Regions from separate parts of the Micromonospora sp. NPDC048894 genome, predicted to be linked through region 3. Evidence: riboswitches for the same ligand, from Rfam matches in the RefSeq annotation. Region 3 holds a riboswitch; each other region holds the start of a gene.
The links. A riboswitch is a leader RNA that binds a small molecule or an ion and turns the genes downstream of it on or off. The one in region 3 is predicted to bind cyclic di-AMP.
Positions count from the first base shown of each region.

Region 1: it holds a riboswitch for cyclic di-AMP, as region 3 does, so the genes downstream of both, AB0C22_RS15765 (hypothetical protein) here and AB0C22_RS03225 (hypothetical protein) in region 3, are expected to answer to the same signal.
Region 2: it holds a riboswitch for cyclic di-AMP, as region 3 does, so the genes downstream of both, AB0C22_RS18425 (C39 family peptidase) here and AB0C22_RS03225 (hypothetical protein) in region 3, are expected to answer to the same signal.

Region 1 is NZ_JBEZFY010000006.1:262,101-271,506, forward strand. Features, by position in the region: gene AB0C22_RS15735 (DUF3145 domain-containing protein) at 1-188, opposite strand, end outside; gene AB0C22_RS15740 (hypothetical protein) at 546-875, shown strand; gene AB0C22_RS15745 (carbonic anhydrase) at 1,167-1,784, opposite strand; partial or broken gene AB0C22_RS15750 (alpha/beta hydrolase) at 2,138-3,028, shown strand; gene AB0C22_RS15755 (AAA family ATPase) at 3,359-5,476, shown strand; gene AB0C22_RS15760 (cation diffusion facilitator family transporter) at 5,671-6,585, shown strand; cyclic di-AMP (ydaO/yuaA leader) riboswitch at 6,819-6,950, shown strand; gene AB0C22_RS15765 (hypothetical protein) at 6,954-8,015, shown strand; gene AB0C22_RS15770 (SRPBCC family protein) at 8,146-8,613, opposite strand; gene AB0C22_RS15775 (STAS domain-containing protein) at 8,712-9,074, opposite strand.
Region 2 is NZ_JBEZFY010000007.1:342,005-351,410, reverse strand. Features, by position in the region: gene pseI (pseudaminic acid synthase) at 1-483, opposite strand, end outside; gene AB0C22_RS18450 (glycosyltransferase) at 545-1,663, opposite strand; gene AB0C22_RS18445 (polysaccharide pyruvyl transferase family protein) at 1,753-3,078, opposite strand; gene AB0C22_RS18440 (acyltransferase) at 3,266-4,576, shown strand; gene AB0C22_RS18435 (hypothetical protein) at 4,675-5,121, shown strand; gene AB0C22_RS18430 (hypothetical protein) at 5,248-6,009, shown strand; cyclic di-AMP (ydaO/yuaA leader) riboswitch at 6,378-6,522, shown strand; gene AB0C22_RS18425 (C39 family peptidase) at 6,795-7,646, shown strand; gene AB0C22_RS18420 (CDP-glycerol glycerophosphotransferase family protein) at 7,862-9,406, opposite strand, start outside.
Region 3 is NZ_JBEZFY010000001.1:675,992-685,397, forward strand. Features, by position in the region: gene AB0C22_RS03210 (lipocalin family protein) at 139-741, shown strand; gene AB0C22_RS03215 (helix-turn-helix domain-containing protein) at 989-1,339, opposite strand; gene AB0C22_RS03220 (carbonic anhydrase) at 1,551-2,285, shown strand; gene AB0C22_RS03225 (hypothetical protein) at 2,351-3,376, opposite strand; cyclic di-AMP (ydaO/yuaA leader) riboswitch at 3,380-3,511, opposite strand; gene AB0C22_RS03230 (YibE/F family protein) at 3,678-5,021, opposite strand; gene AB0C22_RS03235 (hypothetical protein) at 5,241-5,789, shown strand; gene AB0C22_RS03240 (DUF305 domain-containing protein) at 5,852-6,481, shown strand; gene AB0C22_RS03245 (metal-sensitive transcriptional regulator) at 6,590-6,889, opposite strand; gene AB0C22_RS03250 (copper ion binding protein) at 6,984-7,190, shown strand; gene AB0C22_RS03255 (hypothetical protein) at 7,207-7,440, shown strand; gene AB0C22_RS03260 (heavy metal translocating P-type ATPase) at 7,455-9,406, shown strand, end outside.

The sequences.
Region 1 (9,406 bases), on a different contig from region 3:
GCCAGCTCGGCACCCGTCCCCGGCCGGCCGGTCCATCCGCACTCGGCCCGGCGGGCGCCGGGATCGACGGGCTGGGCCGTCCAGTGCAGGTTGACCGGCGCGGCAAGGACGCGCGCGATCGCCCACTCGACGTGTGAGCACACGGCGAGCGGGGTCGAGTGGACGTATACGACGCCACGCGTTGGCACGGTGACCTCCCGGAGAGCGAGGTGCGTCTTCCCCTACGACCTCGACCACCCGAGTGGCTGTTGCCACACATGATGACTCCTGTGACGGATGGTGCGCCAGGGAATCGGAAAATTCGCCGGCGGGAAATACCCGGACCGGTGACCCGGTTGTGCTCTCCGACGGCACGGTGAGCTGCCAGGCACCGTGGTCGTGTATATTTCTCTGGGCGGTTCTGCGCCGTCGCACCACTTCGCGGGCCGACGATCCAACCGGGCGTTCGATGACCCACCTGGGCGTTCGACGATCCGACCGGGCGTCACCCGCTACAGCCCCCGGACGATCCCCGTCCTCCCGTACGTCTTGCAAGGAGCATCTCCGTGGCAGGCAACACCTCTAAGACCGCGCGCGCGTCAGTCCGGGCCGGCCAGGCTGGCCAGGGTGGCGCCCTCAGCGTGCTGGGCGAGTTCAAGTACCTCATCCCGCTCAACGGCGGCAAGCACGCCTACGTGCGGAACCTGACCAACGGCAAGACCGCGCACCTGCGTACCGACTCCGACGCCTTCGTCGAGGAGATCCGGACGCTGGCCACCGCCGGCCACGCCGCCAAGATCCGCGCCGAGATCAACAACCTCGCCGCCACCCACCCGGACCACGGCTGGGACAAGACCGAGAAGCGTCTCGTCGAGGCCGGCGTCTTCGAGGGCTGAGCCCTCACCGAGCACATCTGGAACCGCCCGTCGGGTCACCCCGGCGGGCGGTTCCTCTTTCTCGTCCCCTCACCGTCACGGCGGGATCATCCTCATCCCGCCGTGACGATCGCGCTGCGCCCATGATCGCGCTGCGATCATGGGCGCAGCATGCGGCCCCTGGGGCAGCACGCGGTCCCCGGACAGCATGCGATCATGCGCAGCATGCTGCCTCCCGGGCAGCAGAGCGGGACAGCACGGCGGCGGGGCGGAGCAGCACGGCGGCGGGGTGGGGTAGCGCGGGGACGGGAGTCAGGGGTCGAGCAGGGTGACCTCGCCGGTGTCCAGGGCGTACAGGGCACCGACGACGTCGACATCGCCCGTGCCGACCGGGCCGGCCAGCAGGTCGTCGGTGCGCAGCGCCCGCACCGTACGCCGTACGTGCCGACGGACCGCCAGGGGATGGACTGCCGGGTGGTGCGCGCCCACCTCGACCACCGCCGGGGCGATCCGGTCGACGAGGTATCCCAGGTCACCGCCGGGCCGCTGCCCCGTGCGCAGGCTCTGCACGGTCGAGGCGACCGCCCCGCACCGCTCGTGTCCGAGCACCATCACCAGCGTCACCCCGAGCTGGTCCACCACGTACTCGATCGAGCCTCGTACGGCCCGGTCCAGCACGTGCCCTCCGGTGCGGATCACGCAGATCGAGCCGAAGGTCTGATCGAAGATCGCCTCCAGCGGCACCCGCGAGTCGATGCAGCCGAGCAGCACCGCGTAGGGCTGCTGGTCGCCGGAGGCGACGGCTGCGGCGGCGGTGACGTCGTGGCCGTGGATCGGTCGGCCGCTGACGAAGCGCCGGTTGCCGGCGAGCAGCTCTGCCAGCGCCGCCCGGGGCGGACGGACGGACCGGGGCGGCCCGCCAGGCCCCACAGGCCCCACAGGTCCCGCAGGTCCCGCAGGTCCCGCAGGCGACGACCCGACGGCACCCACGGATGCCACCGGAGACGACCCGACAACGCCCGCACGTGCCACCGGAGACAGCCCGGCAGCGCCCGCAGGTTCCGCTGGAGACGACCCGACAGCGCCCACGGGGGCCGTTCGGGGAGGCCGGGCCGCTCCGGCGGGCGAACGGTGCATGTCTCCAGACTGGCCGTCGGGGCGGCCCCGCGCGGGGCGGTCGGGAATCTTCTCTCCACCACGGTTGGCGTGGTCTGATGTCGGGTAGCCGGTGTTACCGCCGGGTCACACCGGTGAATGTGTCCCGGTGGCCTGGGGAGGTGGCGATGCCGGATCAGCGGGAGTTGCGGCTACCCGACGAGGTACGACTGCATGTCGAGGTGAGTGGCCCGGCGGATGCCGAGGTCACCGTGGTCCTGCTGCACGGCTGGACGCTGGACGGTCGGGCCTGGCACAAGCAGCTCGCCGACCTGCGCAGCCGGTTCGGCGACCGGGTGCGGGTGGTCGCCTACGACGCCCGGGGGCACGGCCGGTCCAGCTGCATGGCGCTGCGCACGGCGACCCTGGCCCAGCTCGGCGACGACCTGGCGGCGGTGCTGGACGAGGTGGCCCCGGCCGGGCCGGTGGTGCTGGTCGGGCACTCGATGGGCGGGATGACGGTGATGGAGTACGCCCACCGGCATCCGGTCCACTTCGCCGCCCGTACGGCCGGGCTGGTCTTCGTCTCCACCACCGCCGAGGGGCACACCCACACGGTGTACGGTCTGTCGCCGCGGATCGCCCGGCTGATCCGGCTCGCCGAGACCACCGGGGCGGGGGTGCTGGCCCGGTGCGGCTCGTGGCGGCCACCTCGTCCGCTGCTGCGCGCCCTCGCGCCGAGCATCCGGTGGATGCTCTTCGGTGACCGGTGCTCAGGCTCCGACATCCGCCTGGTCACCTCGGCGGTGGCCCGCGCGTCGCTGCGCTCGATCGGTGGTTTCCGCGCCTCGATCGGTGCCCAGCACCGGCTGGCCACCCTGGCCGCGTTGGCGCACCTGCCGGCGGCGGCACTGGTCGGTGACCGGGACCGGTTGACCCCGCCGCCGTGCGCGGAGTCGATCGCGGCGGCGCTGCCGGCCACCGAGCTGACCGTCTGCCCGGGTGCCGGGCACATGCTGATGATGGAACGCCCGGACGAGGTGAACGCCGCCCTCGCCGGGGTGCTGCACCGGGTGTTGACCGCCGGCCGGCGAGCCGGGCGCGACCCTGCGGACCAGGTCACGGCCGTCGCGCCGCCGCCCGGTCCTCGCCGGCCCGCCGTCGTCCCGGCGAGGACCGGGCCGACCGGCTGAACCGCCGGGCGGCACGCGGTTCCCCGCCCCCGGCCACCTCCGCCCACTCCCCCGGTCGGTCCGGGACGGGGAAGGACCACCGGCCGGAGGCCCCGTGGAGGTGGTGGAGGTCGCCGGACGGGTATCGCCCCGACGCGGGGTGGGTGGGTGCCCGTACCCTCATTCCGCCTGGCATGCACCCGTGCCCGGCGTCGCCGTCGCACAGGAGCCGGTACGTTGACCGACCAGACCACCCTGGAACAGGAGATCGCCGCCGAACAACGGCATCTCGACCGGGTGTACGCCCGGCTCGCCGAGCTGCGTCGCGCGGCGGCCCGCGCCGAGCGGGACGGCTACCGGATGGCCGGGGTCGGCACCTTCGGTGCGCTGGTGGAGCGGGACGCCATGGTGTTCCACGCCGCCCAGCGGCGGCACCTGTTGGACGCTGAGCACGAGGGGCTGGTCTTCGGCCGGCTGGACCTGCGCGACCGGCAGGTGCTGCACGTCGGACGGCTCGGGGTGCGCGGTGACGACGCCGAGACGCTGGTGGTCGACTGGCGGGCCCCGGCCGCCGCCGCCTTCTACCGGGCCACTCCGGCGGAGCCGCTGGGCGTGGTGCGGCGGCGCACGATCAGCTCGTCGGACGAGAAGGTCACCCGGATCGAGGACGACCTGCTCGACCCGGAGGCCGCCCCGCCGGACATGCCGGTGGTGGGTGACGGGGCGCTGCTGGCGACCCTGTCCCGGGCGACCGGTCGGGGGATGCGGGACATCATCGCGACCATCCAGCGGGAGCAGGACGAGGCGATCCGCTCCCCCGGTTCGGGGGTCACCATCGTCTCCGGTGGGCCGGGCACCGGGAAGACGGCGGTGGCCCTGCACCGGGCGGCGTACCTGCTCTATGCCGACCGCAGCCGGTACGGTGGCGGCGGCATCCTGGTGGTGGGCCCGTCGGCGGTCTTCGTGGAGTACATCGCCTCAGTGCTGCCGTCGTTGGGTGAGGAGACCGCCACCCTGCACTCGCTGGGGTCGCTGTTCCCCGGCATGTCGGCGACCCGTACGGACGGGCCCGAGGTGGCGGCGGTGAAGGGTTCGCTGCGGATGCGTCGGGTGTTGGAGCGGGCGGCCCGGGACGCGGTGCCGGACGGCCCGCAGGAGCTGCGGCTGCTCTACCGGGGGACGCTGCTGCGGTTGGAGCGGCGTGAGCTGGACGGCATCCGGGACCGGGCGTTGCACCGGGGGGCCCGCCGTAACGAGGTGCGCCGGGTCGGCTTCGACGGGGTGCTCGCCGCGCTCTACGCGCAGGCCCGTCGGTCGGCTGTCAGCGGGCTGCCCGAGCAGCGTGCCTTCGAGGACGAGATCATCGAGCGGCCGGAGTTCCGGGAGTTCCTCAAGGCGTGGTGGCCCCGGCTGCATCCGCGGCACGTGCTGGGCTGGCTGGCCCGCCCGGACCGGCTGCACCGGTACGCGGCCGGCATCCTCTCCCGGGCGGAGGTCGGATTGCTCGTCGCGGCGTACCGGTCGTTGGACGTCGAGGGGCTGACGGTGGCCGACATCGCCCTCCTGGACGAGTTGGACGCCCTGCTGGGCCGGCCGGTGCGGCCAAAAAAGGCGAACCGGGACCCGTTCCAGCTGGCCGGCGGTGTGCGGGAGCTGAGCACGTTCGGTGAGCGGCAGCGCGCGGCCCGGGCGGCGGCCCGGGAACGGCCCGAGGACTACCGGGACTACGCGCACGTGGTGGTGGACGAGTCGCAGGACGTCTCGCCGATGCAGTGGCGGATGGTCGGCCGGCGTGGTCGGCTCGCCTCCTGGACGGTGGTGGGTGATCCGGCGCAGACCGCCTGGACGGGCGACCAGCAGGAGTTGGACCGGGCCCGGGACCAGGCGCTGGGCCGGCGGCGGCGGCACCGGTTCACGCTCTCCACCAACTACCGCAACTCGGCGGAGATCTTCGCGGTGGCGGCGGCGGAGATCCGCCGGCTCTATCCCGACCTGGAGTTGCCGAGTGCGGTGCGGTCCACCGGGGTGGAGCCGGTGGCGCTGCACGTGCCGGCGGCGGAGCTGGCCCCGGCGACGGTGGACGCGGTGGACGCGGTGCTGGCCGAGGTGGCCGGGACGGTGGGCGTGATCACGCCGGTGCCGCGCCGCGACGAGGTCGCCGGCTGGTTGGGCGACCGGGGCGGGGCGCGGCTTCAGGTGGTGACGAGTCTCCAGGCCAAGGGCATGGAGTACGACGGGGTGGTGCTGGTCTGCCCCGGGGAGATCCGGGCCGATCCGGGCTCGGGGGTACGGACGCTCTACGTCGCGTTGTCCCGGGCCACCCAGCGCCTCACCACCATCGACCCCACCGGCTGAGCCACCGGCCCCGATCGGCCCGGCCCCTGGTCGAGGGCCACACCGAACGCTTCTGGGTCGTCGGCGACCCCGCTGTCGTGCTGGGTCGACGGCCCCTGCTGTCGCTCCTGGCCGAAGGCCCGGCTGTCACTTGCATACATAGCGATGTGAGCATAGATTGGATCGGGTCCGCCGCGGCGACGGAAGGTGTGGACGTGGGCGCAGGTCATGACCACAGTGCGACGGTCAGTAACGCCGCACACCGGCACCGCGGTCGGCTCTGGGCGGCTTTCGGACTGCTCGCCGTGTTCATGGTGGTCGAGGCGGTGGCCGCGTTCGGCACCGGCTCACTGGCCCTGCTCTCCGACGCCGGCCACATGTTCACCGACGTCCTCGGCATCGGGATGGCCCTGGCGGCGATCACCGCCACCCGGCGGGCCACGCAGGACCCGCAGCGCACCTTCGGCCTCTACCGGCTGGAGGTGCTCGCCGCGCTGGCCAACGCCGTCCTGCTCAGCGGGGTGGCGATCTACGTGCTGATCGAGGCGGTCCGCCGCTTCGGCGAGCCACCCGAGGTGCTGGCCGGCCCGATGCTGGTGGTGGCGGTGCTCGGCCTGCTCGCCAACCTCGTCGCGTTCGGCCTGCTGCGCGAGGGGGCCAAGGAGAGCATCAACCTGCGCGGGGCGTACCTGGAGGTGGTCGGCGACCTGCTCGGCTCCCTCGGCGTGATCGCGGCGGCGCTGCTGATCGCCGGCACCGGCTGGTGGTGGGCCGACCCGGTGGTCGCCGTGGCGATCGGCGTGTTCATCCTGCCCCGCACCTGGCGGCTCGGGCGGGCGGCGGTGCGCATCCTGGTGCAGGCCGCCCCGGAGCATCTCCCGGTGACCGCCGTACACGACCGGTTGACCGCCGTGCCCGGCGTCGCCGAGGTGCACGACCTGCACGTCTGGACACTCACCTCCGGCATGGACGTCGCCTCGGCCCACCTCACCCTGGCCGGCGACGCCGAGGCCGGCACCGTGCTCGCCGCCGCCCGTGGTGCCCTGCGGGAGGACTTCCACATCGAGCACGCCACTCTTCAGATCGAGCCCCGAGCGACCCCCGGAGCATGCGGCCCGACCCACTGGTGACCCCGACTGCCGCCCTGCGGCCGGGCCGCCGCCCTGCGACCCCGGCCGCCGTCTCGTGCCCGGTGGTCGGGCCCACTCTCCGGGAATCGCGCTGTAGATCAACGGCAATTTACGCCGTTCACACCTTTTGGCAGTATTCACTCTCGTACCCTCAGTCACGAGGTAGGCAGCTGTCCCACGCGTACCGGTAGGCTCGGCTCCGGCCACCGCCAGGCGGCGCCCACCGGCGCCGGCAGTGGCCGCCGCCTAATCGCCCACCAGGGCGAACCGGGGAACCACGTTCCTGGGGTGCATCCGCGTCAGCGGTAGGGATCTTCCGTCCCGAACCCGTCAGCTAACCCGGTCGGCGGCTGACGGAAGGACATCACATGCACGTACGCACCACCACGCGACTACTGGCCGCAGTCGTCACGGCGCTCGCCCTGGGCGTGTCGTCCGCGCCGTTCAGCCCGGCCGTCGCCGCGCCCACCACCCTCCTCGCCGCCCCCGGCGACGACGAGGAGGGCGGCACCCCGGCCCTACGCGACCAGCTCGACGCGGCCAGCAAGGGGTGGCTCGACGCGAAGACCGCCCTCGAGCGCTCCACCCGACGTCAGCAGGAGTTGGACGGCCAGCTCAAGGCCATCGAGGCCCAGCTGGTCACGCAGACCGGCAAGGTCGGCGAGATCGCCGGAGCGGCCTACCGCACCGGCCGCCTCGGGCCGATGTCCGCCCTGCTCAACAGCAACAGCCCCGGTGGCTTCATGGACCGCGCGTCGGCGTTGGAGACGGTCGCGGCCCGGGAGGACCAGGAACTGCGCAAGATGATCGAGACCCGGGACCAGGCCGCCCGGACCCGGGCCGCCGTCAGTCGGGAGATCACCGAGCAGCGCAAGCAGGTCGCCACCATGGGCAAGCGGAAGGATCAGGCCGAACGCGCGCTGGCCGTGGCCGCCGCCGACAAGCCGGCCCCCACCTCCTCCAACGACTCCGGCAGTTCGGAGGGCACGTCCAGCAGCAACGCCAAGGGGGCGCCCCGTAACTCCGACGGTTCCTGGCCGTCCGAGTCGTGCAGCGTCAACGACCCGACCCCGGCCAACGGCTGCATCACCCCGCGTACCCTCAACGCCCTCCAGCAGGCCAAGGCGGCCGGTTTCACCCGGTACGTCTCCTGCCACCGCCCCAGTGGTTCCGGTGAACACCCCAAGGGCCGCGCGTGCGACTTCGCCGCGCAGAAGAACGGCTTCGGCGGGGTGGCCAGCGGCGGCGACCGGACGTACGGCAACAACCTCGCCGCCTACTTCATCCGTAACGCCGACCGGCTCGGCGTGCTCTACGTGATTTGGTTCAAGCGGATCTGGCTGCCGAGCAGCGGCTGGAAGGCGTACAGCGGGGGCAACGGCGACCCGTCCAGCGACCACACCAACCACGTGCACCTGTCGATGTACTGAGCTGGCCCGGTGGCCCGTCCACGACGGGCCACCGGAACACCGCCGACAGCCAACCGGAAGACCGCCCGACGGGCCACCGGAACACCGCCCGACCGCAGGGTCGGGCCCGGTGTCGCAGGTCGGCCCCAGGTCAGCCGGCGGCAGACGGGTCGCCGGCCCGGCCGTCCAGCACCGCGCCGAGCCGGCTGGCCAGCCCGAGGTGAGCGGCGCGGGCCTGCCGGAAGGCGTACCCGAACAACGGTGCCGGCGCGGCGAGGGTGATCTCCACGTCGATCCGCAGCAGGTCACCCTCCGTCCGCAGCCGGGTGTGGTTGCGGACCGTGGTGCCCGGCTGCTGTCGGGCCACCGTCACGATCTCGTCGTCGCCGACCTGCAGGACATCCGCCTGATAGGTGACGGGAAACCGCAGCGGCCCCAACTCCAGCCGATCGGTGATCGCATAGCTGGCCAGGGCGCCCGGCCGGGCGGGCAACCGCCGCACCCGGACGATCAGGGGATGCAGTTCCTCCTGCCGGGACAGGTCGCTCAGCAAGGCCACCGCGTCCGCCTGTGCGCAGCGCGCCTGCACCGTGTAGCTGAAGCTCTCCCGCCGGACCACCGGGCCTCCTGACCGTCGTCGGTCGCACGATCGTGCCGCACCCGGGACGGACTGGCAACGTCCCAGGCCAGCGGGCTCAGGCGGGGCCGGTGGTGCGGTCAGGCGCCCGGCAGCACCTCGGGGGTGGCGGCACCGGCGAAGTATGGCTCCGGAGCGCCGAAGAGACCGAGCAGACCGGTGACCCAGAGCTGCCGGTGCACGAACCGGCTCGGTTCGGTGACGATCAACTTGACCCCACTGACCTCGGCGGTCTGGAACCCGGCGACCATCGCGCTGATCCCGACGGAGTCGATGAAGGTGACCAGTCGCATGTTGAGCTCGATCCGGGCGGGCCGGCCCTTGGCCAGCACCTCGGCGATCGCCTCACGTACCTCGTAGGCGGTGTCGACGTCGATCTCGCCACGAGGGGCGATCTCGATGACACCGGCCGGCAGGACCGACTTCACGATCGACAGGCTCACGCGAGCACCTCCACTCGCCCGTCCCCGGGCGCCTCATCAGTACGCGGGCCGCGACCGAGAGTATTCCTCCGACGGCCTCGGTCGCCACCCCTCGGGATGAGCAATTCGCGGATCCGGACGGACCGGGCCGTCCTTTCCCGCACCGTTGCTGGTCCTGTTCTCTCCGACGAACGGCTCAGCTGGGCCGTTCCAACCGTCCCAGAGTAGCGGTCCGGGTCCACTCCGAGCCGGATGCGGAGGGTCGGGCGAGCCCCGTCCGGCCTCCCGGCGCTGGTTGTGCCCGGTGCCTAGCCTGGGCGAGAGATGGGTCACCACGATCGAGGAGACGGATC
Region 2 (9,406 bases), on a different contig from region 3:
CATCCCGGTGGAGATGACCAGCGGCTTGCCGGTGCCCGCGACCAGCCGGATCAGCGGCAGGTCGACCAGCTCCGACGAGGCGATCTTGTACGCCGGGACGTCCAGCCCCTCCAGCAGCTCCACCGCCGACGGGTCGAACGGGGACGAGAACACGGTCAGCCCCCGCTCCCGGGCCCGTTCGAAGATCGGCCCGTGCCACTCGTACGGGGTGTGGGCCCGCTCGTAGAGCCGGTAGAGGTTCTGCCCGCCCCACAACTCGTGCCCGCCGGAGATGCGGAACGCCGGGGTGTCCACGTCGATGGTGATGGTGTCCGGCCGGTACGTCTGCAACTTCAGCGCGTGCGCCCCGCTGGCCGCCACCGCGTCCACGATCGCCAGGGCCCGCCCCAGGTCACCGTTGTGGTTGCCGGACATCTCCGCCACCACGAACGGCTGCTCGCCGGCCCCCACCAGGTGCGGCCCGATCTTCACTGTCGTCGTCATCTGAGACCCCTGTTCCTGTGCTCGTTGCTCGTGTCCCGGCGGGCACCCCGACGCCGGCCGGTCACCGGCTGCCGCGACCCGCGAGCGCGTCCCGGTCGGCGGGGGAGTCGTGGGACGGCCCGACGACCGGCGGCACCGGTTGCGGCACAGCGGCCGGGCGGCACAACCACCCCGCCAGCCGGTGCGCCTGGCGCAGCACCGCGTACGCGAGGTAGGCGTCCCGGCCGACCAGCCGGTGCTTGAGCCCCGCCACGCCGCCCGGCCGGGGGTAGCCGCCCGGCGGCAGGTGCCGGCGGTGGTGCGCGGCGATGCGGTGGAAGAACTCGCGGCGCAGGTGCGGGTGCAGCCGGCCGTCGTTGCCGACCACCACCAGCATGTGGTTGATCATCAGAGTGAACAGCTCGCCGCGCAGCCGCTCGTCGGGATACCGGCGGGCGACCCAGTCGAACAGCCTGTCGTACTGGGCGAAGGCGTCGAAGTGGCGACCGCTGCGGGTGGAGGTGATCGCGCCCTGCCGACCCTGCCGGTAGAGGTAGCAGACCCGGTCCAGCACGGAGATCCGTTCCGCGCCGATGAGCAGCGGGTTGCTGAACGGGATGTCCTCGTACCAGCCGGGGTGGAAGCGCAGTTCCAGGTCGACCATGAACTCCCGGCGGACCACCTTGTTCCACGCGGTGTGCTGCACCCGCAGCAGCCCGGGTCGGTCGGCCAGCCGGACCACCCCGGGGATGCCGCGTAGCAGGTGACTGCTCGCGTCCACCTCCCGCCGGCCGTCCTCGCTCACCCGCAGGTGGTCGAGCATCAGCACGTCGGGGCGGTGCGCCCGGAGCCGGTCCAGCACCGCCGCGATGGTGCCCGGCGGCAACCAGTCGTCGCTGTCGACGAACCAGACGTACTCCCCGGTGGCCACGTCCAGGCCGGCGTTGCGGGCGGGACCCAACCCGACGTTGCGGGTCAGGTGCATCGTGCGTACGCCCGGATGCTCGGCCGCGTACGCGCGCAGCAGCTCACCGCACCGGTCCGGCGAGGCGTCGTCGACCGCGACGATCTCGACCGCGCCCGCCGCGTCGGCCGGCACGTCCGTGCGCACCGAGTCGAGGCACTGGTGCAGGTACGCCTCCACCCCGTGGACGGGGACGACGACGCTGAGCAGCGGGGTGGGCGCGGGCTGGTTGACCACCCCGCCACCCTGGTGCACGGGTATGGACGGCCACGGAACGTGACGTATCCGGCGGAGATGGAGCTGCTGAACAGCGGCCGAGCGGCAGGTTAACGGTTCAGCATCCGCCGTACCGGTGCGCCGACCGCCCGCTTGACCCGGGCCCGCAGCCGCTGTTCCCGCAGCTCCCGCACGTCGTCGCCGAGCGCCGCGTTACGGTCGCGCAGCCACTGGATGCGGGCCAGCAGTTCCTCGGGCGAGGTGGCCCCGGCGGGCCGGACCGCCGGGGGGAACACCGTCTCGCGGACCTGCGCGTCGAACCGGGCCGCGCTGTCGCCGTCGTCGAACGCGTTGCCCAGGTCGTGCCGGGCGAGGAACGCGCGCAGCACCTCGTAGCGGGCCCGGTGCCCGGTGTTGAGGGCGGTGTAGTCGGCCTCGGCATAGAGCTGTGCGGCGTCCACGTCGGCCGGCACGTCCTTCATCAGCCGGTGCGGGATGTCGAAGTACCTGGCCAGTTCCAGGGTGCGCGAGTCGTGCGCGAACAGGTAGCCGGGGGTGCCGGAGACCAGCGCGGTGATGGTGCCGTGGATGCGGGTGCCGAACGCGAAGTCGAAACCGGCGAGATAGTCCATCCAGGTCCACGGGTCGAGGAACATCCGCACCTTGTCCTCGGTGAACAGCGGGTGCGAGGTGTGCACCGGGATGGCGCTGGTCTTGCCCCGGTCCTCGGGGGCGTCGCCGTAGAGCAGGGTGCCCAGCGTCTTGAGGTCCTGCGGGAGGTAGCGCAGGTTGGGGTAGCGGGCCTGGTGCGAGGTGATGATCTTCGCCATCGACTTGACGTACGGGGAGACGGTCAGCGCCACCCGGGCGTCGGGCGGCAGGGCCGGCGCGGACTTCTCCACCCGGAACCGGTCACCGTGCAGGAACATCGACGGGCAGCCGATCACGTCGACGGCGGAGAAGCCCAGCGTGTTCAGGTACCGCGCGGTGATCTCCCCCCGCACACCGATGCTCGGCCCCCGCTCCAGCGCCGCCCGGACGAACCGGCTGACCACGTCGTCGATCGGACGCAGGTACTCCCGGTCTCCGGTGACGTCGGTCTGCACGCCGACCCCGAACACCACCACCGGGATCCGCAGCCGCTCGACCAGCTTCGTCATCAGCTCGATGCGGTGGGCGTAGCTGCGCCGGAACGCGTTGGCCAGCGGGATGACGTACACGTCGTACTGCTCGTTGATCCGGTCGGCGTCGCGCAGGTCGACCTTGAACTCGGTCGACGTGATCCGCGCGGTGGAGGTGCGCAGCAACTTGTGCGCGGCGTGACTGAAGACCAGGTTGCCGTTGTTCTCCCCGATCCAGTTCCCCTCGTATGCCTCCTCCGGGCCGCGTACGTCGAACGGGTCCTTCTTGGCCCGCATCAGGATCCGCTGGTGCACACTCTGCTCCGTTCCTCGTTCGCCGGGCGTGCCTGCGACGGGCCGCGCCGGTCCGCCCCATGGGCGCGCGCCGACACCGACGGGTCCCGCGATGTTAGGGCAGTGGAGGGATTTCGTACACCTTCCGCACATCCGCACCACCCCGGCGCGTCACCCGCGGTGGGGTGGTGCCGGTAGGGTGCCCCGGGTGACCAGCGTGCCCACCCCCGCGTCCCCGGCGCTGAACCGGCTGCCGTCGCTGACCGGGCTGCGGTGGATCGCCGCCATGCTGGTCTTCGGCTACCACGTCGGCACCATGCGGATCGTCACCCAGCCCGACGCCAGGGCGGTGGTCGACTGGCTGTTCACCCTGGGCCTGTCCGGGGTGCAGTTCTTCTTCATCCTCAGTGGCTTCGTGCTGGTCTGGTCGGCCCGCGACGGCGACCGGCGGCGGGACTTCTGGCGTCGCCGGCTCGCCAAGATCTATCCCAACCACGTGCTGACCTGGGCGGCGGCGCTGCTGGTGATGTGGTGGTTCGCCGACCCGGTGGTGCCGCGCGCCGCCCTGGAGAACCTCTTCCTCGTCCAGGCGTGGGACCCCACCCCCGGCTATTTCTACAGCATCAACAACGTGAGCTGGTCGCTGTCCTGCGAGCTGTTCTTCTATCTCTGCCTGCCGCTGGTGCTGCCGGCGATCCGGCGGGCCCACTCCGGCGTGCTCTGGGCCGTGGTGGTGGCGGTGCCGCTGGTCATCCTGGCGCTCTGGCCCGGTCAGCAACTGCTCCCCGAGGGCAGCAACTGGTGGTTCACCCAGGTCTTCCCGCTGGTCCGCTCCACCGAGTTCTGGCTGGGCGTCGCCGCCGCCGAGCTGCTGCGCCGGGGCCACTGGCGGGGGCCCGGCCTGCCGCTGGCCAGCCTGCTGTTCGTGGTCGTCTGGGTGGCGGCGCACTGGATTCCGGCCGAGATGTGGGCGGCGCTGCTGTCGGTGGCGTACATCCTGGTCATCCCGGCGGCGGCCCGCGCGGACGTGCAGGGCCGCTGGTCGCCGTGGCGGCACCGCACCCTCATCTGGCTCGGTGAGGTGTCGTTCGCCTTCTACCTGGTGCACGTGCTGGTGATGATGACGGTGCTGCGGCTCACCGGGCACTGGGGTGTGGGGCTGCCCGGCTGGTCGGGGCCACTGGCCGTGCTCGGTTTCCTGGTGCTGAACCTGGCGTTGGCCGCCGCCCTGCACCGCTTCGTGGAGACGCCGATGATGCGCCGGCTCGCTCCCCGCCGCCGTACCCCACCCGTGCCGGCCGCCCCCGACGCCGCCCGCGGTGCCGCTGTCCCCGACGCCGCTGCCCCCGGTGCCGTTGTCGGCGGTGGGGCGCCGGCCGGCGTCGCCGCCGCCGGTGGGGTTCGGCCGGACGACGCGGCCGGCAGCGGCGGTGTCACCGTGCCGGGGCCGCGGGCTGCCGGCGACGGGCGGCGTGCCGGACTCCCCGTCGAGTACGTCGGACCGCGCGACCCGCACTGACCTCCCCGCCCGGCCGTCCGGACCAGGTCCACGGTGGTGGGCGCGGCGACACGCCCGGCGGTGCTGCGGGTCGGTCACCCCGGCGGTAACGTGGACATATGCTCCCGGCCGCACTCACCAGTCCGCTGTGGTGGGTCGCCCGCTGGTGGTCCCGGCTGCTGACCGGCCTGGCTGTCGCGATCGCGTTCGCCGTCGCCGGCCCGTCGCTGCCCGGCCCGGCGTCGTTCGACCCGGGGCCGGCGGCAGCCGCCCTGCCGGTCGACGCGTCGCTGTCCTTGCACGCGGCCGGAGCCCCGGCCACCCCGACCGGCATCCGCAGCGGTGGGCAGGAGGCCGACCCGGCCGGCGTCGCCGCAGATCGGGCCGTCGCCGTGGTGCTCGCCGTGCCGGCAGCGGACCGGGCCGCCGTGGTGCTGGCCGTGCCGACGGCAGACCGGGTCGACGCCGTCGTGCCGGCCGGCGTCGCACGGAGCGCCCCGCCCCCGGCGCTGCCGGCCGGTCGAACACCCGTCGCCACCGCCCCCCGGGCACCCCCGGCGGGCTGACCGCCCACGCGGGGGCCGACCCACCCGCGACCGCCTCCGCCACGCACCACACCCGCACCGTCCGGCCGGATGTTCCCGCCGCCGGTACGGCCTCCTCTTCCGCATCCCGCCTGCGAGGTGTCGACCGTGAACACCGTGCTCTCCCAGTTCCTGATCGAGGTCCCGACCGCCACCGTGATCTGGTCCGCGCTGCTCGTCCTGGCGCTGACCGGGATCACCATCCTGGTGGCCCGGCCCGAGCGGGACCAACCGGCCGCCGCAGCCACTGCCGCCGCGCCGGCATCCGACGCCCCACCCCCCGTCGCCGACCTGCGTCGCTACGCGGAGGAGGTGGCCGTCGCCGCCTCCGGAGCCGCCCGGAGGGCCCGCCACCACCGCGTGGCCTGGCTGGCGGCCCACGACGCCCTGGAACGGGCCTGGCAGGCGTACGACGAGGCGGAGACGCTGGCCCGCCGGTTCACCGGTGCCCGGGCGCTGCCCAGCCCGCGTACTCCCCGCACGCCCGCCGAGTACGCCGGTCGGGAGCGGTGGCTGCACCAGGAGGCCGTGGCGGCGCACTGGCGGGGAGAGTTGTCGGTGGAGCGGCTGCGGGACGTCTTCGCGCACCGCGACGGTTGGGACCCGCGTCGGCACCCGGTCGAGCACGAGGTGATGCTGGCCCGCGCGGTCCGCGAGGACCGGCGTACGGCGTACCGGGCTGCGGTCGGGCGGGAACGGGCGGCGTGGCGGAACGCCGAACTGGCCGCCGAGGCGGCCCGGTCGCTGGCTGCCGAGGCACACGCGGCGGCGCAACGGTGGCGGCCGACCCGGGTCCCACTGCCCCGTCCGGCGACGTCCGCCACCCGCCCGGCCCCCGCCACCCGCTGGCGTCCGGCCCGGGTCGGCTGACCCGGCCGTCAGGTCGGCCGGCCGCTGGTTGGCGAAGCCGGACCGGTCGTCGGGTCGGCGGGTCGGCGGGACTGAATTGTTATCTGCGGGTTGTGGGTGCCGTCACTGCGGGTGGAAACCGGACACCTGGTCACAGTCGGTCACATCGACTGCGACGATCATCGGTGGTCGGTGCCCCGCCGTCCGGGTTTTCGCCTGGACGCGCCCGGGCGCTCCGACCGTCCCACGCGTGGCGGGTCAGTGCCCGAGTGCCCCGAAACTGACTCGTCCAGCCCATGTTTGTGCAGCTCAACGGGCTTGGCGAGGGGGGAAACCGGCCAGTAGTGTCGCTGCGGTCCGGTGCGGTTTCCGATCGCAAGAGGCGACGCCGTGCCGACCCGCTCAATCGTGCCAGTCACGAACCGGGGACCCACACGCACCACTTGGGGTGAATCTCCGGGCCACGGCCCGGGGTAGGGCGATCTTCCCGCCCGAATCCGTCAGCTAACCCGGTCGGCGGCAAAGGAAGGAGTTCCCTCCTCGTGCAGCATGACCCCACCCCCTCGGTAGTTCCTCCACCTCGGTGCCGGGGCACCGCCGGACCGTCGCGCCCGACGCGCTGACCCGGCTCTGTGCCCCGCCGCCCGGCCCCTGCCGGGCGAGCCGCCGATCCGCCCGGCCCCCCGTCGGGCGGTCCCTGCCGAACGAGCGGCGCAACACCCGATCCGCGCGTGGCGTGTCCGCCGCGTGCCGATGGGTTGTGCCCGCCGCCTCGCCCCGTGGAGGAACACCCTGTGAAGCACCACATGAAACGACAGCTCCGCCTACTGGGCATCCGACGCCCGTACCGGATGGTCGTCGGCTCGGCGGCGGTCCTCGTCCTGGCCGCCGGTGGCACCGCCCTGGCCGCCGGGGTCGACGACGCCCCGACCGACCAGCAGCGCGCCACCGCCGTGGCCGAGACCGCCCCCCGCCTCGACGACGTCGCCAGCCGCGCCCAGGCCCGGGTCGCCGTCCCCGCCCCGACCAGCCCGTCGGCCACCCCCTCGGCCAGCCCGTCGGCGAGCGACGCCCCGTCGCCGCGCGTCACCCGGGCGAAGGCCAGGGCCACCGCCGACCCGGACCTGACCCGCAAGGCGGCCCCGAAGCCGCCGTCGTCGAAGGTCCTGCGCTACGACTACCAGGCCCAGACCACCTACTACTACTGCGGCCCGGCGGCGGTCCGCAACGCGCTCAGCGCGGCCGGCATCGAGCGCGGCCAGGACGACCTCGCCGCCCTGTTGGGCACCACCGAGATGGGCACCAACTCGGCCGAGGACACCACCCGGGTGCTCAACGCCGTGGTCAAGGGTGACCCGTACCGGACCAGGATGTTCGCCGGCACGCCGAGCGACGCGCAGATCGACCGGCTGCGGGCCGACGTGGTCACGGCGGTCGCCGACAAGCGGGCCGTGGTCGCGAACGTGGCCGGGGACGCCACCGACCTCGACGGCGGCTGGCACTCCTTCCCCGGCGGCCACTACATCGCCGCCGTGGGCTACCGGGACAACGGTCGTACCGTGCGGATCGCCGACTCGGCCGACCCGTCGCTGCCGGCCTACTGGGTCAGCGTGACCACCCTGGCGAACTGGATCGCCACCCGGGGCTACTCCGCCTGACCGAGCCACCCCACCCGCCCCGGCCGCCCGACCACGGGTGGCCGGGGCGGTTCGCTGTCCCAGGGTCGACCCGGCCGGCCGGACGAAGATCGTGCTCGAACATGGTTGTAGTGGCCTCCTCGCAGGAGGCCACTACAACATGGATCGAGCACGATCTTGCCGACGGAGGCGGGCGCGAGCGGAGGCGAGCGGGTGCGGGCGGAGGCGGGTGCGGGTCAGGTGTGGGGGGAGAGGGGGGCGGCGGGGGCACGGGGGGTCGGCGGGGCCCAGCCCGGTTCCAGCTCGCGGCGGGCCGCGGCCAGGAAACCCTCGGCGTACGCGTCGGCGGGGAAGTCGCCCAGGTAACGGCGGCGGGTCTGCCAGCGGGCCGCCGCCAGCGGGTCGGTGTCCAGCAGCCCGGTCAGCACCTCGTCCAGGTTGGCCATGTCCCGGCGCAGCACGTAACCGGAGCGGGCCAGCGGGAACCGGTCCAGGAACTCGTCGCCGTCGACGCCCAGGTCGGTCACCGCGTACGGCTTGCCGGAGTAGAGGTAGTCGGAGATGACCCCGGAGACGTCGGAGACCAGCGCGTCGGAGCGGTTGACGCACTCGGTCAGGCTCAGCTCGCGGCTGGCCGCCGCCCCCCACAGGTGCTGCCGGCCGGTGCGGGTCCGGTCGGCGGCGAGCAGTTCGGTGAGCCGGGCCAACTGCCGGGCCGAGGCCGGATTCTGCCCGGTGTACGGGTGGGCGCGCAGGATCACCGTGGCCCCCCGGTCGAGCAGCCGGCGCAGCAGCGGCTCGGCCACCGGCAGCGAGCAGTAGTTGGCGTCGGCGTGGTGGCCGGTCCAGGTGGGGGTGTAGAGCACGGTCGGGGCGGTCAGCGGGCGGGCCTCCCGGCGTACCTCGATGGCCTCGACCTGCGGGCGGCCGACCACGACGAACTTCTCGGCGGGGATCTCCACCCCGGCCCGCGCGTACCGCTCGATCGCCGCCGGACCGGCCACGAAGATCTTGTCGAAGATGGCCGAGACCGGGTTGGCGCTGGGGGCCTTGTCGCTGTCGCCGTGGTGCAGCTGCACGTGGGTGAGCTGGGTGAACCGGATGCAGTGACTGTTCTTCGCCCCGTGGTTGACATAGAACGCCACCCGCAGGCAGGGCACCAGCGCCTCGTCCATCGCCTTGAGGGTGGGGCAGTAGACCACCGGGGCGCTCGTCGCGGCGGCGATCGTGGGCAGGAACTCCGGCTCCCGCAGCAGCACCAGGAACGGCCGGCCGAGCCGCTCCAGGTAGGGCAGCCACATGGTGACCTGGTATTCCGAGCCGGGTGGGGCGGAGAAGTAGAGCAGGAACTCCGGCTGGTGCGCGCGCAGCGCCCGGGTCACCGGGCCGCCCCCGCCCGACGGCCGGAACCGCCGCCGGGCCAGGTCCAGGCCGACCGCACCGCAGCCGGCCGCGACCACCAGCACGACGACCAGCGCCAGCACGGCAGGCAGGGCGAACGCGGCGGCCACCGCCACCACGGCGAGCAGCCCCAGCAGTACGCCGCCGAGCCGGGCGGCGACCAGCGGGGTCCACGCCCGCACCGGCAGGTTCGCCGCCCGGATCTCCAGGTTGCCGGCATCGCGCAGCGGTCCCACCAGCAGCACCAGGCCCAGCAGCAGCAGCGCGGTGAGCGCCAGCACCGGGTCGAACCCGTCGTCGAGCCGGCGGGCGTAGCCGACCAGGATGCCGGCGGCCAGCAGCACCGTCTCGGCGACGATGTCGGCGTCGGGGCGGACCCG
Region 3 (9,406 bases):
GGGATACGCGCGCTGACCTGCTCCCGGATGCATCGACGGCGATGAGAATGCCGACAGTTTCCGTCCGGTCGGTCCGGGCAATTGGCCGGCGGCGCGACATCCTGCCGCGCCGGGACCGAACAGACCGGAGGAGACACCATGGGAGTACGTCGTCAGGTCGCCGCGGCCGTCGCCGTCGCCACCGCGACGGTGCTGGCCACCGCCGTACCCGCGCAGGCCGCGCCGACCGCCGTCGACACCGGGCCACTCACCCCGGTCGCCGACGTCGACGTCGAGCGGTACGCGGGCGACTGGTACCAGGTCGCGGCCATCCCGGCGATCTTCGAGATCCAGTGCTTCAAGAACGTCAAGGCCCGGTACGACGTCCAGCCCGACGGCACCGTCGGGGTCCGCAACACCTGCCAGACCATCGTCGGCACCACCAGTGCGGTCACCGGTCGGGCCCGCAGCGAGAACCCGCCGGCCGACTCGGCGTTGACCGTGTCGTTCCTCAAGCTCGGCAGCCGGTGGCTCTACCTGGGTGGGCCGAACTACGTGGTGATCGGGCTCGACCCCGACTACCGCTGGGCGGTCGTCGGTGACCCGGACCGCAGCACCGGCTTCGTCCTGTCCCGGGAGCCGGCGCTGACCGGGGCGCAGACGACGGCGGCGAAGGCGGCGCTCACCGCCAACGGCTACGACCTCTGCGACCTCCGTACCACCCGGCAGGACGGCGGCGCGCGGGCCGGCAGCTTCTGCTGAGCCGTCCCCGGGCCGGTTCTGTCGAGCCGTCCCCGGGCCGGTTCTGCTGAGCCGTCCCGGCCTGGGGGCGCGGTCTGGGTGCCGCCACCGCGCCGTGGCCCGGATGAAGCACCGGACGCCCGACGGCCCGCCCACGCACGCACCGGGGGTGGGCCGTCGACTCGGCACCGGTCACCTGGGCTGCCGCCTGGGGCGTGGTCGCCCGGGCTGTCGCCGCCGGGTTCGGTCGGGCAGGTGGGCTGATGCCTCAGGCGTCGGTCGGGTGGGCCGTGGGCCCCGACGCCTGAGTCGGCGTGGTGGGGGTGAAGAGGGCGAGCAGGGCACCGACCTGGCGGTCGGCCTCGGCGGGGTGCCGGAAGTGACCGCTCGGGTCGATCGTGTACTCGTTGCGTCGGCCGACCCGGGTACGCCGCAGGTAGCCACCGGTCTCCAGGTCCGCCACGATGGCCTGGGCGGCCCGCTCGGTCACCCCGACCTCCTCGGCGACGTCCCGCAGCCGGGCGGTGGGGTTGCGGGCGATGGCGAGCAGCACGTGACCGTGGTTGGTGAGGAACGTCCAGTTCCGGGTGCTCCCGGTGCCGCCCGTCGTCGTCGCCATGACGTCATCGTATGGCCCGTACCTGGGAGGCCCGCCGTCGGCCGCCGGGTCGACCGTGGGCCTCGACCCCTGGTCGACATCGTGGCGACCAAAGCCTGAAACGTGGATCACGAAATCTTGACGTACCTTTCGCTGCGTGTGACCGTGGGAACACGGCCGTCGTCGCCGCCGGCCGGCGTGACCAGGTGCGATTCCGGACCGAGGTGAGGCAATGGCCCCGATCACTCCGACCCAGGCGCTGGCCGAACTACAGGCGGGCAACCGGCGTTTCGTCGCCGGGGAGCCCCACCACCCCAACCAGGGTGCCAGCCACCGGGCCGCCGTCGCCGACGGCCAGCATCCCTTCGCCGTCATCGTCGGCTGCTCCGACTCCCGGCTGGCCGCCGAGATCATCTTTGACCGGGGTCTGGGTGACCTCTTCGTGGTCCGGACCGCCGGGCACACCGCCGGGCCGGAGGTGCTCGGCAGCGTCGAGTACGCGGTGACGATCCTCGGCACCCCGCTGGTGGTGGTCCTCGGGCACGACTCCTGCGGGGCGGTGCAGGCGGCCCGGGAGGCGGCCCGTACCGGCACCCAGCCCCCGGGGCACCTCTACTCGGTGGTCGCCGCCGTCGGGCCGAGCCTGCGTCGCGCCGACCAGCAGGGAGTGCACGACATCGACGGGATCGTCGACATCCACATCGCGCAGACCGTCGAGGTGCTGCTCGGCAACTCCCCGGTGATCGCCGCCGAGGTGGCCGCCGGGCGGTGCGCGGTGGTCGGCATGTCCTACCGCCTCGCCGCCGGTGAGGTCCGCCAGGTCGCGCCGGCCCACGAGGCCGCCGCTCCCGCCACCCGGGCGGCTGCGCCCACCACCGCGGCGGCCGCTGCCGTCGTACCCGGGCCGGCCGTGCCGACGGGTGTCGACGCCGTGCCGACCGGCGAGCCCGCGGCCGTCCCCGGCTGAGGCGTACCACGCACGACGAAGGCCGCCCGGCTCAGCCGGGCGGCCTTCGTGCTGGTGAGGGCCGGCTACAGCAATGACACGTGGACGTGGTCGGTGTGGTTGGAGGGCCCGGAGTACGAACTCCAGCCGTTGGCCGGGAACCAGATCTGCCGGTTCCAGATCACGTAGTAGATGCCCAACCGGTCCGAGTTGCGGATCAGGAACGCGGCGAGGTTGTTGCCGTACATCCGGGTGTCGTTGTTGTGCCACGGGCTGAAGCCGCTCTTCTGCAACGACCAGTCGCACGCCTTGCCCTTGGGGTGCTCCCACGGCCCGCCGGGGCGGTAGCAGCCGACGAACCGGTTGAAGCCGGCCCGCTTGACCTCCTTGTACATGTGCAGCGTGCGCGGGGTGATGCAGCCGGACGTGGTGGGGTCGTTCTCGCTGCACGACTCGCCGCGCCAGTCGCCGTCGGCCGTCTGGCCCGGGGCGATCCGGGCGACCGGCGAGGTGGCGTCGACCAGGCCACCGGTGAAGCCCCGACCGCCGACCAGGGCGAGCGCCTTGTCGGCCTCGGTCTTCTTCTTGGCCATCAGGTTGGTCTGCTTCTGCTGCTCACGGACCTCGGTGTCGACGGCGAGCTTGGCCTGCTCGGCACGCTTCTTGACCTTGTTGACCTCGGCCAGCTTGCCGGCGTTGACCATGTTCAGCTCGTCCAGGGCGGCGGCCCGCCGGACGAAGGTGTCCGGGGCGTTGCTCTCCAGCAGCGCCGCGACCGCGCCGACCCGACCCGTCCGGTACGACTGGGCGGCGATCTCGTTGACCTGCGGAGCCAACGCCGCCAGCTCCTGCTCCGCCTTCTCCACCTCGATGGCGTACTCGAGTTGGCGCTTCTTGGACTTCTCCAGCCGGTTCTTCGCCGCCGAATACTCCCGGTTCGTCGCCTCGATGACGTCGGTGAGCAGCTTCGGCTCCTCGTCCTCCTCGTGCCCCGAGGGGGTGGGCGCGTTGGGTGCTGCCGCCGCGGGGGAGGCGGCGGGCCCGGCGACCAGCGCCAGGGCGGCGAGCACGGCCACCACCGGAGTCCACCAGTGGCGTAGGGGTGCCGTCACAGTTGTCCCTTCCGTCGACCGCCGACCGGGTTAGCTGACGGGTTCGGGACGGAAGTGGCCCCTACCGCTGGCGCGGATTCACCCCAGGTGCTCGGTTCCCCGGCTCGCCGTACGGCGATTGGGCGGTGGCACCGCTGGCTCCGGTGGGCGCCTTCGGCGGTGACCGGCAGCGAGGTTACCCGAGAGTCGTACCGGGGATCTACGGTCACAACCCGGCAAAATGCGTATTTTCCCGATAGCGAGGGGTAATCAGTGACGCGACCGACAGCCGCGACCTCACCTCCGGTCACACAGCGCAGTGTCACCATGCGGTGTCCGTGCTCCTTTCCGGGTCTGGCCACCGTGCGGGGGCCGGGGTGGACGGTTCGCCGTGCCGGGGGCCGCTCAGCGCCGCCAGCGCCTCGGCACGGTCGGGGGCGGGGCGTGGGGTGGGCGTCGGTCCGGTCGCGTCGGCGTCGGCGGGACCGCGCCCGGCGGTGACGACGAGCGCGGCCAATCCGGTGGTCAGCGGCACCGCCGCCACCAGCCCCAGGGTCGCCACCGCGCTGCGGACGATCTCCTGGGCCAGGAACTCGCTGGTCAGGATCTGGCTCACCGGCCGGCTGTCGGCGGTGAGCAGGAGCAGCAACGGCAACGAGGCCCCCGCGTACGCCAGCACGATCGTGTTGACCGTGGACGCGATGTGCGCCCGCCCGACCCGGGTCGCCGCCCGGTAGAGCTGCAACCGGGACAGCCCCGGATTGGCGTGCGCCAGCTCGGTGACGGTGGCCGACTGGGTGACCGTGACATCGTCCAGGACCCCCAGCGAACCGATGATGATCCCGGCCAGCAGCAGTCCGTGCAGGTCCACGTCGCGCTGGTACATCGACAGCGTGGTGGCCTCCTCGCTGCCGTACCCGGTCAGGTGGGTGGCGGCGGTGGCCAGCGTGCCCAGGACGCCGGTCAGCACCAGGCTGCCCAGCGTGCCGAGCACCGCCACCGAGGTCTGCGCGGTGACCCCGTGGGTCAGGTACAGCACCACGAACATGATCAGCGCGGCGCCGGTGACCGCGATCGGCAGCGGTGCGCCCCCGGCGGAGATGCCCGGCACCACGAAGGTCAACAGGATGGCGAAGCTCGCCCCGAGGCCGGCCAGGGCGGCCAGCCCGCGCAGCCGGCCGAACGCGACGATCGCCGCCGCGAACAGGGCGACCAGCCAGAGCAGCGGCATGCCCCGCTGGTGCTCGGCGATGTGGTAGCTGCTCACCGACGGGTCGGTGGGGTCGGCCAACGCGACCAGCACCACCTCGTCGCCGACCGCCACCGTCGGTGCCCCCGGCCCCGACGGGACCGGCGTCTCGACCTGCTCACCACTGTCCGGGCCCTGCCCGACGGTGACCGTCACCGTCCCGCACGGCCCGTCGGCCGCCCCCGACGGGCCGTCGGGGGTCTGCGGGGCGGGCGGGCACGGCTCGGTCACCACCCGGGTCACCGTGCCGTGGTAGCGGGGCACCTGCTCGCCCTGGTCGATCTTCGGGGTCTCCCCCGGCCAGAGCAGCAGCGTGGCGATCACCGTGACGACGATGAGCGGCACCACCGTCATGACGAGGATCCGCCGCACCCGGGGTGGGGTGGACGGAGCGGGACGGGTGTGGTCGGCGCCCATGTGCGAGTACTCCCAACGATCCGGGACGGGATACGTGTCAGCCGGCCAGCCGGTTCATCCACGGGCGGCGGGTCGTCGGACGATGGTAGCCAGCACCAGGTCGGGCCGCGCGGTTCACGTGCTGGTGGCAGGCCCCGCCACCGCTGCGGCGGGTACGCCCGTGTCGGGTGGCCGACCCGTCCGGGCCCGCCGGTCGTCCGGGACGGCTAGCGTGGAACCGTGCGGCGGGCGGGAACGACGACGGCCGGGCGGTGGCTGCGGCTGCTGCTGCTCGTCGGCACCCTGCTGGGGCTGTCCGCGATGCACACCCTCGGCCACGACGCGCACCCGGCCGCCGGTCATCCCGCCGACGGTCGGCCGGTCGGCCACTCCACGGTCGGCCACTCCACCTCGGCGGACCGGGCCTCCGTCGGGCACGACACCCCGGTCGAGCGCCCCCACCGGACGTCCGTCGTGTCGCCGGTCATGGACCGGGGGGACCTGACCGGTCCGGTACGGCTCGCGATGGTGACGGCCCGTCCCCTCGGGTGCGGGGCCGGATGTGTGGTGGTGCTGCCCTACGAGCCGACCGGCTCACCGGCCACCGGGTGGAGCGTCTGCCTGGCGGTGCTCGGGGCGCTCACCGTGACGCTGCTGGTGCTGCTCTGCGCGGTGCGTACCAGGCCGGCCGGGGTGGCCCGTCCGCCGTCGCGGCCCCGGGAGCCGCGCGCCCCGCCACCGCGCCCGCTCGGGCTCCGGCTCGCCACGGTGTCGGTACTGCGCAGATAGGACACCCGGGCGCGGCTCCGCCGTGTCCGCCGTCCGTCTCCGTCGTACCGAAAGGTCTGCCCGTGTCCACTCGTACCCTTGCCCGTCGCGCCGCCCTGGCCGGCGTCGCTCTCACCACCGCGTCCGCCCTGACCGCCTGCGGTGGGGGCCATTCCTCCGACGGCGGCCACGGCCGTCCGGCCGCGGGCACCGCCCCGGCCGCCTCCGTGTCCGCCGGGGTCGCCCCGGCGGACGTGATGTTCGCCCAGATGATGATTCCGCACCACCAGCAGGCGGTACGCATGTCGGAGCTGGCCGGGAGCCGGGCCGCCGATCCGGAGGTCACCCGGCTGGCCGAACGGATCCGCGCCGCCCAGGCCCCGGAGATCGCCACCATGACCGGGTGGCTGACCGCCTGGGGCCGGCCCGTCCCGTCCGGCGGCCCGGCCGACGGTCACCTGCCGGGGATGGACCACGGCATGCCGGGGATGATGTCCGACGCCGACCTGGCCCGGTTGGAGGGGGCGACCGGTCGGGACTTCGACCGCCGGTTCCTCACCCTGATGATCGCCCACCACGAGGGTGCGATCACCATGGCCCGGCAGGAGTTGGCGGACGGCCGGCACGCCGGGGCCAGGGCCATGGCGCAGCAGATCGTCACCACCCAGCAGGGCGAGATCGACACCATGCGCAAGATCCTCGCCCGGCGCTGACCGCCACCCGTGAGGCGTCGCGGGGCCGGATCCCACCGGCCCCGCGACGCCGGGCAGTCCGCCCGTCCGATGCCCCGCCGACCGCAGGTCGCCGGACGGGCGGGCCGGTCAGCCGCGTTTCATCAGGCGGCCGACGGCGGCCATCATCTCGGCGGCCATCTCGTCGGCGCGGCCCTCGGCGGCCCCCTCGTGCATGCAGTGCCGGGCGTGGCCGTCGAGCAGCCCGAGGGCGACCTTGTCCAGGGCGGCCTGCACGGCGGAGATCTGGGTGAGCACGTCGATGCAGTACCGGTCGTCGTCGACCATCTTCTCGATGCCCCGGACCTGCCCCTCCACGCGGCGCAGCCGCGCGAGCAGTTGGTCCTTGCTGGCGGTGTAGCCCCGGACCGGGGTGCTCGGTGTGGTCATGGCGACCAGGATAGCGTACCCCCGGGGGGTATGCTACGGTCGCAGGGTGACGTACCCCTGGGGGGTATGTTGGACGAGTGGAGGGAAGAGCCGCATGATCACGAACTACCAGGTGAAGGGCATGACCTGCGGGCACTGCGTCAGCGCGGTCAGCGCCGAGGTGGGTGCCCTCGACGGTGTCACCGACGTCCAGGTCGACCTGGCCTCCGGCCGGGTCGCCGTCACCAGCGACCGCCCGCTGGACACCGCGTCCGTGCGGGCCGCCGTCGACGAGGCCGGCTACGACCTCGTCGAGGCGTGACGGTCCGGGGGGACCGGTGAACACACCGACCAGGCTGGGCGGATTCGCCCTCGCCCTCGCGGTGGTGTTCGGCGCGGCGTACGGGGTCGGCCAGCTGACCGGCCCCGTCACCCCGCCCGCCGAGACCCGCCACGACCCCACGAACACCCCGCGACCCGTCCCCAGCCCCGTTGGCCCGGAGCCCACCACCGACCCGACGCCGAGCGTGCCCGTCACCGGCACCGGCGGGGCCGGTCACACCCACGGTTGACCGGAGGTGCCGCGATGACCCCGAACACGTCGAACCTGCCCACCGCACCCCACCTGATCGAACTGGCCATCGGCGGAATGACCTGCGCGTCCTGCGCCGCCCGGATCGAGAAGAAGCTCAACCGGCTCGACGGCGTCGAGGCGAGCGTCAACTACGCCACCGAGAAGGCCACCGTCCGGTACGCCGACGGGGTCACCCCCGACGACCTGATCACCACCGTCGAGAAGACCGGCTACACCGCCGTCGTCCCCCCGCCGCCCACCCCCGCCGGCACGGAACCGGCCGCAGGGCCGGTCGACGAGCTGGGCGCCCTGCGGACCCGGCTGCGGGTGTCGACCGTGCTCACCGTGCCGGTGATCGTGCTGGCGATGGTGCCGGCCTGGCAGTTCACCTACTGGCAGTGGCTGTCACTGACCCTGGCCGCCCCGGTGGTCGCGTACGGCGGGCTGCCGTTCCACCGGGCCGCCTGGACCAACCTGCGACACGGCGCGGCGACCATGGACACCCTCGTGTCGCTCGGCACCCTGGCCGCGTTCGGCTGGTCGCTCTGGGCGCTCTTCCTCGGCGACGCCGGGATGCCCGGGATGACCCACCCGTTCCGGCTGGACATCGTCCGCACCGACGGGGCCGGCAACATCTATCTGGAGGCCGCCGCCGGGGTGACCGTGTTCCTGCTGGCCGGCCGCTACTTCGAGGCCCGCTCCAAGCGGACCGCCGGGGCGGCCCTGCGGGCCCTGCTCGAACTCGGCGCGCGGGACGTCGCCGTGCTGCGCGGCGGCACGGAGACCCGCGTTCCGGTCGACCAGCTCGTGGTGGGCGACCGGTTCGTGGTCCGGCCCGGCGAGAAGATCGCCACCGACGGGCGGGTCGACGAGGGCACCTCGGCGGTCGACGCCAGCATGCTCACCGGCGAGTCGGTGCCGGTCGAGGTGGGGCCGGGCGACACGGTGGCCGGTGCCACCGTCAACGCGGGCGGCCGGCTGGTCGTCACCGCCACCCGGGTCGGCGCGGACACCCAGCTCGCCCAGATGGCCCGGCTGGTGGAGGCGGCACAGACCGGCAAGGCCGCCGTGCAGCGGCTCGCCGACCGGATCTCCGGGGTCTTCGTGCCGATCGTCATCGTGCTCGCCGTCGGCACGCTGGGCTGGTGGCTGGGCAGCGGGGCCGGCCCCACCGCCGCCTTCACCGCCGCGGTGGCCGTGCTGATCATCGCCTGCCCGTGCGCGCTCGGCCTGGCCACCCCGACCGCGCTGCTGGTCGGCACCGGGCGGGGTGCCCAGCTCGGCATCCTGATCAAGGGACCGGAGGTGCTGGAATCCACCCGGCAGGTCGACACGGTGGTGCTGGACAAGACCGGCACCGTCACCACCGGCCGGATGACCCTGGTCGACGTCCGTCCCGCCGAGGGGCAGGACCGGGCCGAACTGCTCCGGCTCGCCGGGGCGCTGGAGGCCGGCTCCGAGCACCCGATCGCCCGCGCCGTGGCGGCCGGCGCCGCCGAGGCCGGGGAACTGCCCCCGGTCACCGGGTTCGCCGCCGCCGAGGGGCTCGGCGTCACCGGCACCGTCGACGGCCACGACCTGGTCGTCGGGCGGCCGAGGCTGCTCCGCGAGCGGGGTCTGGACGTACCGGAGGAGGTGGTCCGGGCGGTGGCCGAGGCGGAGGCCGCCGGTCGTACGGCGGTGGTGGCGGGCTGGTCCGGGCGGGCCCGTGGGGTCCTCGCGGTCGCCGACGTGGTCCGGCCCACCAGCCGGGAGGCGGTCGCCGGGCTGCGTGCCCTGGGCCTGACCCCGGTGCTGCTCACCGGGGACAACGCGACCGTCGCCAAGGCGGTGGCCGCCGAGGTGGGCATCGACCAGGTGACCGCCGAGGTGCTGCCGGCCGACAAGGTCGACGTGATCCGCCGGCTCCAGGCGCAGGGTCGTACGGTCGCCATGGTCGGTGACGGGATCAACGACGCGCCGGC